One region of the Lysinibacillus phoenicis genome, then DNA from elsewhere that is predicted to be linked to it. Evidence: a T-box and tRNA genes for the amino acid it is inferred to sense, from the RefSeq annotation. Region 1 holds a T-box; the other holds one or more tRNA genes.
The links. A T-box is a leader RNA that pairs with one kind of tRNA and senses whether it is charged. The one in region 1 lies ahead of tyrS (tyrosine--tRNA ligase), so its partner is inferred to be a tRNA-Tyr.

Region 1 (5,627 bases):
AAGGAGGGGAAATCTTCATGGATAATATGTATAAAGTTATGGCATTCTGGACAGGTATTTTTGCCGTTATGTTCTACCTTGGTGGTATGAACGAGGTATCGCTATTATTCTTAGGTAATACAGGTTTATTCTTATTATTAGGCTTCTTAAACCTTTCAGAACGTATGTACATGTACATTTTCGGAGCATATTTAACTGTATTCTTCGCTGGCTTCACGTACTATACAACATTCATTCACGTACCTGGTGGCGGTCATTAATACAAAAAATCGCGTATCTCACTACAATTGAGATACGCTTTTTTATATGATGCGGCCTTTTTAAAATCCATTTAAAAATGGATTTGTCTCCATTTCTGCACCTACAGTCGTATAATTACCGTGTCCAGGATAGATAATAGTATCCTCTGGTAATGACAGTAATTTATTATGGATTGAATCCAATAATATTTTTGTCGATCCACCCAATAAATCTGTACGTCCGACACCTTGTTCAAATAACGTATCTCCTACAATCACAAAACCATCTTGCTCAAAAATATAGGAAATACTACCAGGTGAATGTCCTGGTGTAAAAACAGCCTGAAAAACAAAATTACTAATTTCAAATGGCTGTTCTTCTTTGATGATGGTGTCTTGCGCTGGTGCAGCTACTCGATAATCTGGTAATGCAGCATATTTACTAGAGCCATTCTTAGTAGGATCTCCTAGCCAGCTAACTTCCTTTTCGTGAATCCATACTGGGACATCAAACACTTCACGCACAGCATCAACGGCTCCGATATGGTCAAAATGGGCATGCGTTAAAAAGATAGCTAACGGTTTTAAACCATTGCTACGGATTGTTTTAATAAGACGCTCCGCTTCCTCACCTGGATCAAATATAATACATTCTTTTTCTTTATTCGATACGATATAGCAATTCGTTTGGACCGGTCCAAGAGAATAACTTCGTATGTTCATCATAGTTATCACCTCAACTTTCTATTATACAGGCTTTGCCACAATTTGACGATAAATGTTCATAGTTTGCGCTATTTTAGTTCTCGACAAAAATAAGTAGAACGTTTACAATTAAGGAGGAATATTGTTTGCGACATTCATTTTCTGATGTCGAAAGGAGTGTCTATTTTTAATGAACTTATTAATGGTTATTTTTGGTCTAGTAGCGATTTTAGCTGTAGTTGGTACATTCCAAGCAATTAAAGAAAAGAACCTATTAAGCGTTGTTTTCAATTTATTAAGTGCTGTTGTATTTGGATGGTTCGTCATCATGACAATTGTTCACAGCGGTTACCCACCAACATTACACTAAAATTTTAGACAGAAAAAGAGCAGTCTCCACGGAGATTGCTCTTTTTTTCACTACTTATTTAATTTAAGGAATCGTTTCTTACCAATTTGTATCACATCATCATTCATTAGGACGCGCGAAAGGTCATCTAGCGCTAATTTTTCTCCATTCAAAGATACCCCATTTTGCTTGATTAACCGTAAAAACTCACTTTTACTTTGAATATAATCCATTGCCACTAATTGGGGAAGGATATCCTCTACCCTTTCCTTATCAATCTCTAAGAGTAAAACGGGAATGTTTTTCGGTATTTCCTTTCGTTGAAATGCTGCTTCAAAGTAAGTTCTCGCTTCCTTCATTGCTGCAACTCCATGGTATAAAGTCGTTATCACTTCTGCTAATCGCAATTTCAGATCGCGGGGATTCTCTCCCTTTTGAAGTTTATCTTGAATGGCCTGCACTTGTAGTGGGTGCTCATCCGTTGCTAATTCGAAATATTTTACGATTAATGCATCAGGTACTTCCATCACCTTTTTAAACATCATTTCAGGTGCTTCATTGACACCAATATAATTACCTAAACTTTTACTCATTTTTTCAATGCCATCTAATCCCTCCAGTAGTGGCATAAAAATGGCAACTTGTTTTTCTATCCCTCGCTGCTTTTGTAAGTTTCGCCCCATTAATATATTAAACGTTTGGTCTGTTCCCCCTAGCTCAATATCAGCCTCTAGCTCCACCGAATCATATGCTTGCATAAGGGGGTAAAAAAATTCATGCATGCCAATGGGTACGTGCTGCTTGTAACGTTTCTGAAAATCCTCACGCTCTAAAAGTCGAGCAACAGATGTTGTGGCTGCTAGCTGAATGACTTCTTCAAACGACAGCTTTGCTAACCATTCACTATTAAAACGAACCGTTGTCTTGTTCTTATCTAACACTTTAAAAATTTGCTCACAATAGGTTTGGGCATTTTTCTTCACTGTATCGTCATTTAAGGCTGTTCGCCCTTTTGCTTTACCTGTAGGATCGCCAATTCGTCCTGTAAAATCACCGATAACAATAATTGCATGATGACCTAAATCCTGCATTTGCTTAATTTTTCGAAGAACGACTGCGTGACCTAAATGAATATCTGGTGCGGATGGATCAAGTCCTAATTTAATTGTTAAAGGCTGCTGTTTTTTAAATGATCGTTCTAATTTTGCACGTAATTCCTGCTCATCAACGATTTTATCGACACCTTTCTTGATGATCACGAATTGCTCCTCTGGTGTTAAAAACATACAAAACATCTCCTTGTAATATTAAAAATTAATATTGCAAGATCTATAAGAGTTACTTGGGAACCATTAGGAAATAATATCCTCACTTTGTTTAGTTCGCTTCAAACACAAAAAAACGCCTTTAGGATTATTCCTAAAGGACGTTCATGAACGTGTTACCACCTTTTTTCGAGAACTACTCACATAGCTCTCCTCTAAAAGTACAGCCGAAGCGATACCCCTGCAATGATTACGGATGCAACCCCGTCGTAGCCTACTAAATTTTCGGTACGCAGCTCCAAGATGTATTCACTTTAATATCCCTTGCGCCTCTCAACATCCGGCTACTCTCTGTCAGTTCCATTAAAGTTACTCGTTCTTTTCCATGCCTTTACTCTTATACTCCGAAATGCGAAAAACAAATCTTCGTTATGCATATATTTACACTTATTATAATCATATATCCCCTTTTGTCAATAATAATGTAAAAAAGAGAGACCTCGTCATGAGATCTCTCTAATATGATTATTTAACTGAATCCTGCTTTAAATTACCTGTTTTTTCATCATAGAAACGAAGCAAGTCACCATTAATAATCGCATCGGAATTTTCTAGCTCCATTGTGGCACGATCAGCATATGATTGACATGGCTCACCTTCTATTTCTTCGCCAGTTACTTTGTCATAGCAAGCTTCACCAGCATAAACGTATTTATCTGTGATAAAGCGTCCATCACGGAAAATAACAAAGTCCTCATGCTCTGGAGAGAATAAATCTGCCCCCATTTGCATATCTTTTGACGTTTCTACGCCAAGAAGGTGTAAGATTGTTGGACGTAAATCCATTTGTCCTGAAATCTCTGTCATTTCTTTACCATCACCAGATCCTGGGATATGGATGAATAAAGGTACTTCTTGCAGTAATGCATTATCAAATGGTGTGATTTGTTCTTTCCCTAAATATTGTGCCATTGCTTTATTATGGTTTTCAGAAATACCATAATGGTCACCATACATAACGATAATAGAGTTATCATAAACACCTTGATCTTTTAACTGTTGGAAGAAATCTTTTAGAGCTTCATCCATGTAGCGTACTGTTTGGAAGTAACGATTTAAAGTACCAGAGTTCGAATCATATTCAGGAATCATAATATCTTCCGGGTCCAATGTAAATGGATAATGGTTCGTTAGCGTGATCAGTCTTGAATAGAATGGCTGTGGCATATCTTTCATTAAATTAGCTGATTGCTCTAAGAATGGAGTATCTTTCATACCCCAGTTTACAGCTTGCCCTTCTTCAACCGTATATGAATCTATATCGTAAAATTTATTGATTTTTAATGATTGATACATCATGTCACGGTTCCAGAAAGATTTATTATTCGGGTGCATAACATTTGTAAAGTAACCATTTTCTCCAAGGCGTTCTGCCATTGAGTTATACGTATTTCCACCATGCGTGAAAAATACTGCTCCACGGCCTAAACCAAACAAGGAGTTTTCTAAAATAAACTCTGAGTCAGATGTTTTTCCAAGGCCTGTTTGGTGATAGAAATTACTGAAATAATACGTATCTTTATCTTTTGTTAAAGAGTTTAAGAATGGTGTCACTTCATGACCATTCATATCATTATTAATGACAAAGTTTTGTAAGGACTCCATAGACACAACAATTAAGTTGCGACCTTTATATTTCCCAAACATTTCTGGGTTAATGGCTGCCTGATTTGAACGAATATAGTTATTAACTTCAACTAGTTCACTACCATCCGCTAACGCACGTTGCGCAGATGATTTCGATTGAATATAAATGTCATACAAATGGTAATTGTATGTACCAATATTCTTCACTAATAATTCGCGGTCAAAACTACGTGTTAGTAATTGTGGACGCTCTGTTTCTGCTAATCCTAAATTTAAAAATGTCATTGCTACTGCCAATACAAAGAAAGCACGTCGGAACTCAACATTCACTTTAAATGCTTCTTTCATTTTTGGTAAAAATTTATTTGCTAAGATTAAAATAATGACATCAACGAAATATAATACATCCCAAGGTTCAACAATGGCTGCTACGGACGTTCCTAAGTCACTAAAGTTGCTTGTTTGGAATAATACTGGCAGCGTAATAAAGTCATTGTAGAATCGATAGAACGCTACATTTCCGTATAAGACAATGGACAAAATAACGCTGACCGTTATCAGATAACGATTTCTAGCTTTTGCTGATTTAAAAAATAGTGATAAACCATACGTAAATAGCAAAAAGCTTAATGGATTAATAAACAAAATAAATTGTTGCATGGCATTTTCAATTTTCATCTCGAAGCTTGTGTGGTAAACAATGACCGTTTTGATCCATGTTGCTATAATTGCTAGTATCATAAATGAATGTTTAGGCCACTTTATTGATTTCATTCCTAACATCCTCCCTACTTCCTTACAAAAAAATAATAATTTTTTACATTTTGTTACGGAAACAAAATATATCTTAAACTTTTTTTTACAGATAATCAACACATATCTGCCTGAAATTTTTTTCTCCTGCTCTTCTATGCGTCTCCTTGCTGTTCTATGCGCCAGATATCTATATATACGTTTTGAATTGTAAAAAGTTTCGTAAAAACACAAAAACAGCGGAAATCCACTGTTTTAAGAATATTACATACATGTTACATTAACTTTACAATACCCATTTACATGATATTTCAAACATTACTTTTTATTCTCTTCCATACGAAGTCTTGTTGTTTCTTGTCGAATGACTAGTAATGCCATTTGATAATCTTTTATGTCTAGTACATTTGCTTTATAAAGCTCGCGTATTTCATCCTCCATTAACATCAAATCGCCAATCGGATCCCGCGTATAAATATAAGTACCATAGGTTTTCAAGAGTTCATAAATATCTAACATTTTATCCATTTTCGTTCGCTCCTCGTTGTCCTAGACAATCAATACGTTTTGAGGGTGTCACAATGATGTCTACTGGGCAATCATGTTCTTCGGTAGGAACACGATCAATGATTTGCTCATCAAAGAGCATGGACAGTAGCTTACCCTTTT
Region 2 (5,627 bases), 960 kb from region 1:
TTAATAAATACGGCGGATTCGTTAAAAGTTGGTCACCACCATAACCTGTTAGGATACTATATGTATTATTGTTTACACTTGACTCTATTAAGGGAGAAATAAATTCACATGTAGGAGCAGTAGCATACGGTTCGTCAAAACGTAATATATTATTCCGAAGATCTTCATACATCAATACTGAATCATAATTTAGAAAAGTACCTTTAGAATTATATTGTTCTAATAATTCCGTTATATATGCACTTTCATCGCATTCCTTTAATTCATCAAAAACAACGCTTACCGAATTAATTTCTCCGTATCTTTGCCCCAATCGTTTTGACACATTAAAAATAGTAGTTGAATCTAAGCCACCGCTTAATAACACCGTATTTCGCTTGCTTTTGTGTACTCTCCTCAAAACTGCTTTGTTCAAAATACTTTCGAATTCTTCAATTAACGCTTCCCGATTAATAGTTGTCTCCTTCACCATCCATTTATCAGAAAATAATTCATCATAATTCACATACTTTATTAGGTTAATTTCCTTATTTTCATAAACAAACATATTCCCACTCGGTAAACGCAAGATGTCTTTATATGGCGTTAAATAGGAATCAACAATTCCATTTGCATTTAGATATTCTTGAAAGTAAACACCGTTCAACTCAGGTGTATTTAGATAACTTTTCAATAGAAAGATATCGCTCGCAACTACTAATTTTGTATCGGTTTTTAAATAAAAGAGCCTTTTTACCCCCAAGGTATCTCTACAAGCCATTAATGTAAAATTCTTTTTATCAAATAGAACAAATGAAAATTCGCCATCTAAACGCTTCACAAAATCCAAACCAAAAGTGTTATAAAGGGAAATTAAATTAGTGAGTAATTCTTGTTCTGTCCAATCAACATTTTCATATACACCATGATTCAAAATATTGTATATCACAATGTCTCCCACTATTAACACATCATTATTTTCAAAAAACACATATGGGGTCGTATTTTGAGCATATGCTGCTTTCAAAACAAAGTTCTGTGAAGATGTGTTGAAATAATTTACTTTTGATTTACTGTTGATCTTAAGATGTCCATTATCATTTATTTCACATTCCGAATTATTAATAAATTCAAATAAGTACCAATTCAACTAGGTTCAACTTCCTTCATATACGAGTTAGAATCTATAATTACTTTCAATGAATCAATATTTTCCATTTCTTCAAACAAATTGTGTCCCTGATACCGAATCCATGCATGTGCCTCTAACGGAAATTTTTTTATCCCTATTACCATGTTTACTGGTATACCATACTTAGATTGAAGTATCTTATAACCAATTAAAGTTTTGTGTATACAATCCGCTTTCCTAGGATACCAACAGCAAACATGGTCTAAAAGAATAAACCATTCCAAAATCTCTTCAGAGTTCTCCTCAGTCAAAGCCTCATTAGAACCATTTATAGAATATTTATTTATATAGCTTCTAAAGACTTTATCAAAACCTTTTCTTCGAATTTGGAAATCTAAAGATATTAATTCTTTGTATAAATATAAAAAATTATACAAATTTAATTAACCCTCCTTTTGACAACGAATTTAAAAATCCATCTAAATCCTTTTGAATAATCAAAATATCTTCATTTGTTTTTTTAGCTATTAATCTGGAAATATCAGAGATTATCGGTGTTCTATCTAACTCTTCCCAAATAAACGAACTAAATTTATCTAGTGCGTAAATTTGATTCGTATAAATATTAATAATCAGATATTCATCCTCTTCTTTATAGGAAAGAAGAAACTTTGATTTTTTTACACGCATCTCTTTACCACTTCCTACTCTTTTACTGTGTGAACAATCTCTAATACTGTTCTTGATTACTACTATACACAGTAATAAGCCCTAGCAGTTTCTTTACTCTTAACATCTTCTTTCTTCCACATAACCGTTTTTTCCCTACTTACTTCATTACGTTTATGATGATATAAACGTAATGAAGTAAAATAATAACTCTTGTGCATATTGATTTTATCCGCATCAATTCCATCAACCTATACATAAATAAAACTGTACGTAGATTGATAACTAACAATCCGCGTACAGTATAAATGTCAACACCAATAGGCTCTTACATATTCGAGAAATCGAAGCTGAGATCGATTTTTCGTTTATCTATCTATTAGTTGAAAACTTGTAATCTCTTAGGAAATACAAAAAGCTCACAAACCTTGATAGTACAAGGTTTGTGAGCTTTCTAAACTTACTAAATGTAACGTATATATACGTAATGATACCGGTGGTCGGGGTCGAACCGACACTCCAAAGGAACACGATTTTGAGTCGTGCGCGTCTGCCAATTCCGCCACACCGGCATAATGGAGATAAAAAAAATCGGATAAACCGATTATCAGATAAAATATGGAGGCGGCAACCGGATTTGAACCGGTGATAAGGGTGTTGCAGACCCGTGCCTTACCACTTGGCTATGCCGCCATCATATTGGAGCGGAAGACGAGGTTCGAACTCGCGACCCCCACCTTGGCAAGGTGGTGTTCTACCACTGAACTACTTCCGCAAAAATGGCTGGGGTACTAGGATTCGAACCTAGGCATGACGGAATCAAAATCCGTTGCCTTACCGCTTGGCTATACCCCAACAATGGGGCGACTGATGGGAATCGAACCCACGAATGCCGGAACCACAATCCGGTGCGTTAACCACTTCGCCACAATCGCCATTGTATTATGATGTTTATTAATTTTATATTTGATGGGGCGACTGATGGGAATCGAACCCACGAATGCCGGAACCACAATCCGGTGCGTTAACCACTTCGCCACAATCGCCATAAAATTAATTGGCAGGGGCAGTAGGAATCGAACCCACACCAAAGGTTTTGGAGACCTCTATTCTACCGTTGAACTATGCCCCTATAGTAAAAAAAACTGGTGGAGGGGGACGGATTCGAACCGCCGAACCCTAAGGAGCGGATTTACAGTCCGCCGCGTTTAGCCACTTCGCTACCCCTCCGGGAAAATGGTGCCGGCTATAGGAATCGAACCCACGACCTACTGATTACAAGTCAGTTGCTCTACCTGCTGAGCTAAACCGGCAAAAAAATATGGTGGGTCAGGACGGAATCGAACCGCCGACACTTAGAGCTTCAATCTAATGCTCTACCAACTGAGCTACTGACCCATATTTAAAAAATAAATGGCGGTCCCGACCGGGATCGAACCGGCGATCTCCTGCGTGACAGGCAGGCATGTTAACCGCTACACCACGGGACCATTTGGTTGCGGGGGCCGGATTTGAACCAACGACCTTCGGGTTATGAGCCCGACGAGCTACCACTGCTCCACCCCGCGATAATACTATGTTGTTATGAAAAATATGGTGGAGGATGACGGGCTCGAACCGCCGACCCTCTGCTTGTAAGGCAGATGCTCTCCCAGCTGAGCTAATCCTCCATCTGGGTATTTAAATGGTGACCCCTACGGGATTCGAACCCGTGTTACCGCCGTGAAAGGGCGGTGTCTTAACCACTTGACCAAGGGGCCTTCGTTTGGAATAAATCAAAGTGCTGGCGGAGAGTAAGGGATTTGAACCCTTGAGACAGTGTTAACCGCCTACACGATTTCCAATCGTGCTCCTTCGGCCACTCGGACAACTCTCCAAGAATGGCTCCGAAGGCAGGACTCGAACCTGCGACAACCTGATTAACAGTCAGGTGCTACTACCAACTGAGCTACTTCGGAATAATTTTAGTATATAGCCTAGCGACGTCCTACTCTCACAGGGGGAAGCCCCCAACTACCATCGGCGCTAAAGAGCTTAACTTCCGTGTTCGGTATGGGAACGGGTGTGACCTCTTTGCCATCATCACTAGACTATTTGAAAGACAATACCTATTATAACATATTTTATCAAAATTACAAGTATATTATAATATTTTATTCTTTCAAAACTGGATAAACGTACATTGACTGCTTCAAACAATTTGGTTAAGTCCTCGATCGATTAGTATTCGTCAGCTCCATGTGTCACCACACTTCCACCTCGAACCTATCTACCTCATCGTCTTTGAGGGATCTTACTTACTTGCGTAATGGGAAATCTCATCTTGAGGGGGGCTTCATGCTTAGATGCTTTCAGCACTTATCCCGTCCACACATAGCTACCCAGCGATGCCTTTGGCAAGACAACTGGTACACCAGCGGTGTGTCCATCCCGGTCCTCTCGTACTAAGGACAGCTCCTCTCAAATTTCCTACGCCCACGACGGATAGGGACCGAACTGTCTCACGACGTTCTGAACCCAGCTCGCGTACCGCTTTAATGGGCGAACAGCCCAACCCTTGGGACCGACTACAGCCCCAGGATGCGATGAGCCGACATCGAGGTGCCAAACCTCCCCGTCGATGTGGACTCTTGGGGGAGATAAGCCTGTTATCCCCGGGGTAGCTTTTATCCGTTGAGCGATGGCCCTTCCATGCGGAACCACCGGATCACTAAGCCCGTCTTTCGACCCTGCTCGACTTGTAGGTCTCGCAGTCAAGCTCCCTTGTGCCTTTACACTCTACGAATGATTTCCAACCATTCTGAGGGAACCTTTGGGCGCCTCCGTTACCTTTTAGGAGGCGACCGCCCCAGTCAAACTGTCCGCCTGACACTGTCTCCTGCCCCGCTAAGGGGCATGGGTTAGAATTTCAATACAACCAGGGTAGTATCCCACCGACGCCTCCTTCGAAGCTGGCGCTCCGAGATCTCTGGCTCCTACCTATCCTGTACAAGTTGTACCAAAATTCAATATCAGGCTACAGTAAAGCTCCACGGGGTCTTTCCGTCCTGTCGCGGGTAACCTGCATCTTCACAGGTACTATAATTTCACCGAGTCTCTCGTTGAGACAGTGCCCAGATCGTTACGCCTTTCGTGCGGGTCGGAACTTACCCGACAAGGAATTTCGCTACCTTAGGACCGTTATAGTTACGGCCGCCGTTTACTGGGGCTTCAATTCGCAGCTTCGCTTGCGCTAACCACTCCTCTTAACCTTCCAGCACCGGGCAGGCGTCAGCCCCTATACGTCACCTTACGGTTTTGCAGAGACCTGTGTTTTTGCTAAACAGTCGCCTGGGCCTATTCACTGCGGCTCTCATGCGCTTGCACGCTCAAGAGCACCCCTTCTCCCGAAGTTACGGGGTCATTTTGCCGAGTTCCTTAACGAGAGTTCTCTCGCACACCTTAGGATTCTCTCCTCGACTACCTGTGTCGGTTTGCGGTACGGGCACCTCTCACCTCGATAGAGGCTTTTCTTGGCAGTGTGAAATCAGGAACTTCGTCCATATGGACTCGCCATCACAGCTCAACGTTACAGTGTGCGGATTTGCCTACACACACGCCTTACTGCTTGGACGCGCATAACCAACAGCGCGCTTACCCTATCCTACTGCGTCCCCCCATTTCTCAAACGGTGAGGAGGTGGTACAGGAATATCAACCTGTTGTCCATCGCCTACGCCTGTCGGCCTCGGCTTAGGTCCCGACTAACCCTGAGCGGACGAGCCTTCCTCAGGAAACCTTAGTCATACGGTGGACGGGATTCTCACCCGTCTTTCGCTACTCATACCGGCATTCTCACTTCTAAGCGC

Region 2: it encodes a tRNA-Tyr, which carries the amino acid that the T-box ahead of tyrS (tyrosine--tRNA ligase) is inferred to sense. The anticodon was not compared.

Annotation. Positions count from the first base shown of each region.
Region 1 covers NZ_JBDFMP010000002.1:4,477,188-4,482,814, reverse strand. The annotation lists gene ABC382_RS24005 (DUF2626 family protein) at 18-260, shown strand; gene ABC382_RS24000 (MBL fold metallo-hydrolase) at 321-965, opposite strand; gene ABC382_RS23995 (DUF2759 domain-containing protein) at 1,135-1,314, shown strand; gene tyrS (tyrosine--tRNA ligase) at 1,365-2,579, opposite strand; T-box leader at 2,713-2,953, opposite strand; gene ABC382_RS23985 (LTA synthase family protein) at 3,084-4,979, opposite strand; gene ABC382_RS23980 (YqgQ family protein) at 5,277-5,486, opposite strand; gene ABC382_RS23975 (5-formyltetrahydrofolate cyclo-ligase) at 5,479-5,627, opposite strand, start outside.
Region 2 covers NZ_JBDFMP010000002.1:3,512,706-3,518,332, reverse strand. The annotation lists gene ABC382_RS19050 (asparagine synthase-related protein) at 1-1,129, opposite strand, end outside; gene ABC382_RS19045 (lasso peptide biosynthesis B2 protein) at 1,126-1,548, opposite strand; gene ABC382_RS19040 (PqqD family protein) at 1,541-1,801, opposite strand; tRNA gene ABC382_RS19035 (tRNA-Leu) at 2,272-2,352, opposite strand; tRNA gene ABC382_RS19030 (tRNA-Cys) at 2,400-2,473, opposite strand; tRNA gene ABC382_RS19025 (tRNA-Gly) at 2,481-2,555, opposite strand; tRNA gene ABC382_RS19020 (tRNA-Gln) at 2,561-2,635, opposite strand; tRNA gene ABC382_RS19015 (tRNA-His) at 2,640-2,715, opposite strand; tRNA gene ABC382_RS19010 (tRNA-His) at 2,751-2,826, opposite strand; tRNA gene ABC382_RS19005 (tRNA-Trp) at 2,839-2,912, opposite strand; tRNA gene ABC382_RS19000 (tRNA-Tyr) at 2,927-3,010, opposite strand; tRNA gene ABC382_RS18995 (tRNA-Thr) at 3,018-3,093, opposite strand; tRNA gene ABC382_RS18990 (tRNA-Phe) at 3,103-3,178, opposite strand; tRNA gene ABC382_RS18985 (tRNA-Asp) at 3,195-3,270, opposite strand; tRNA gene ABC382_RS18980 (tRNA-Met) at 3,274-3,348, opposite strand; tRNA gene ABC382_RS18975 (tRNA-Val) at 3,375-3,450, opposite strand; tRNA gene ABC382_RS18970 (tRNA-Glu) at 3,466-3,540, opposite strand; tRNA gene ABC382_RS18965 (tRNA-Ser) at 3,565-3,656, opposite strand; tRNA gene ABC382_RS18960 (tRNA-Asn) at 3,662-3,738, opposite strand; rRNA gene rrf (5S ribosomal RNA) at 3,755-3,870, opposite strand; rRNA gene ABC382_RS18950 (23S ribosomal RNA) at 3,981-5,627, opposite strand, start outside.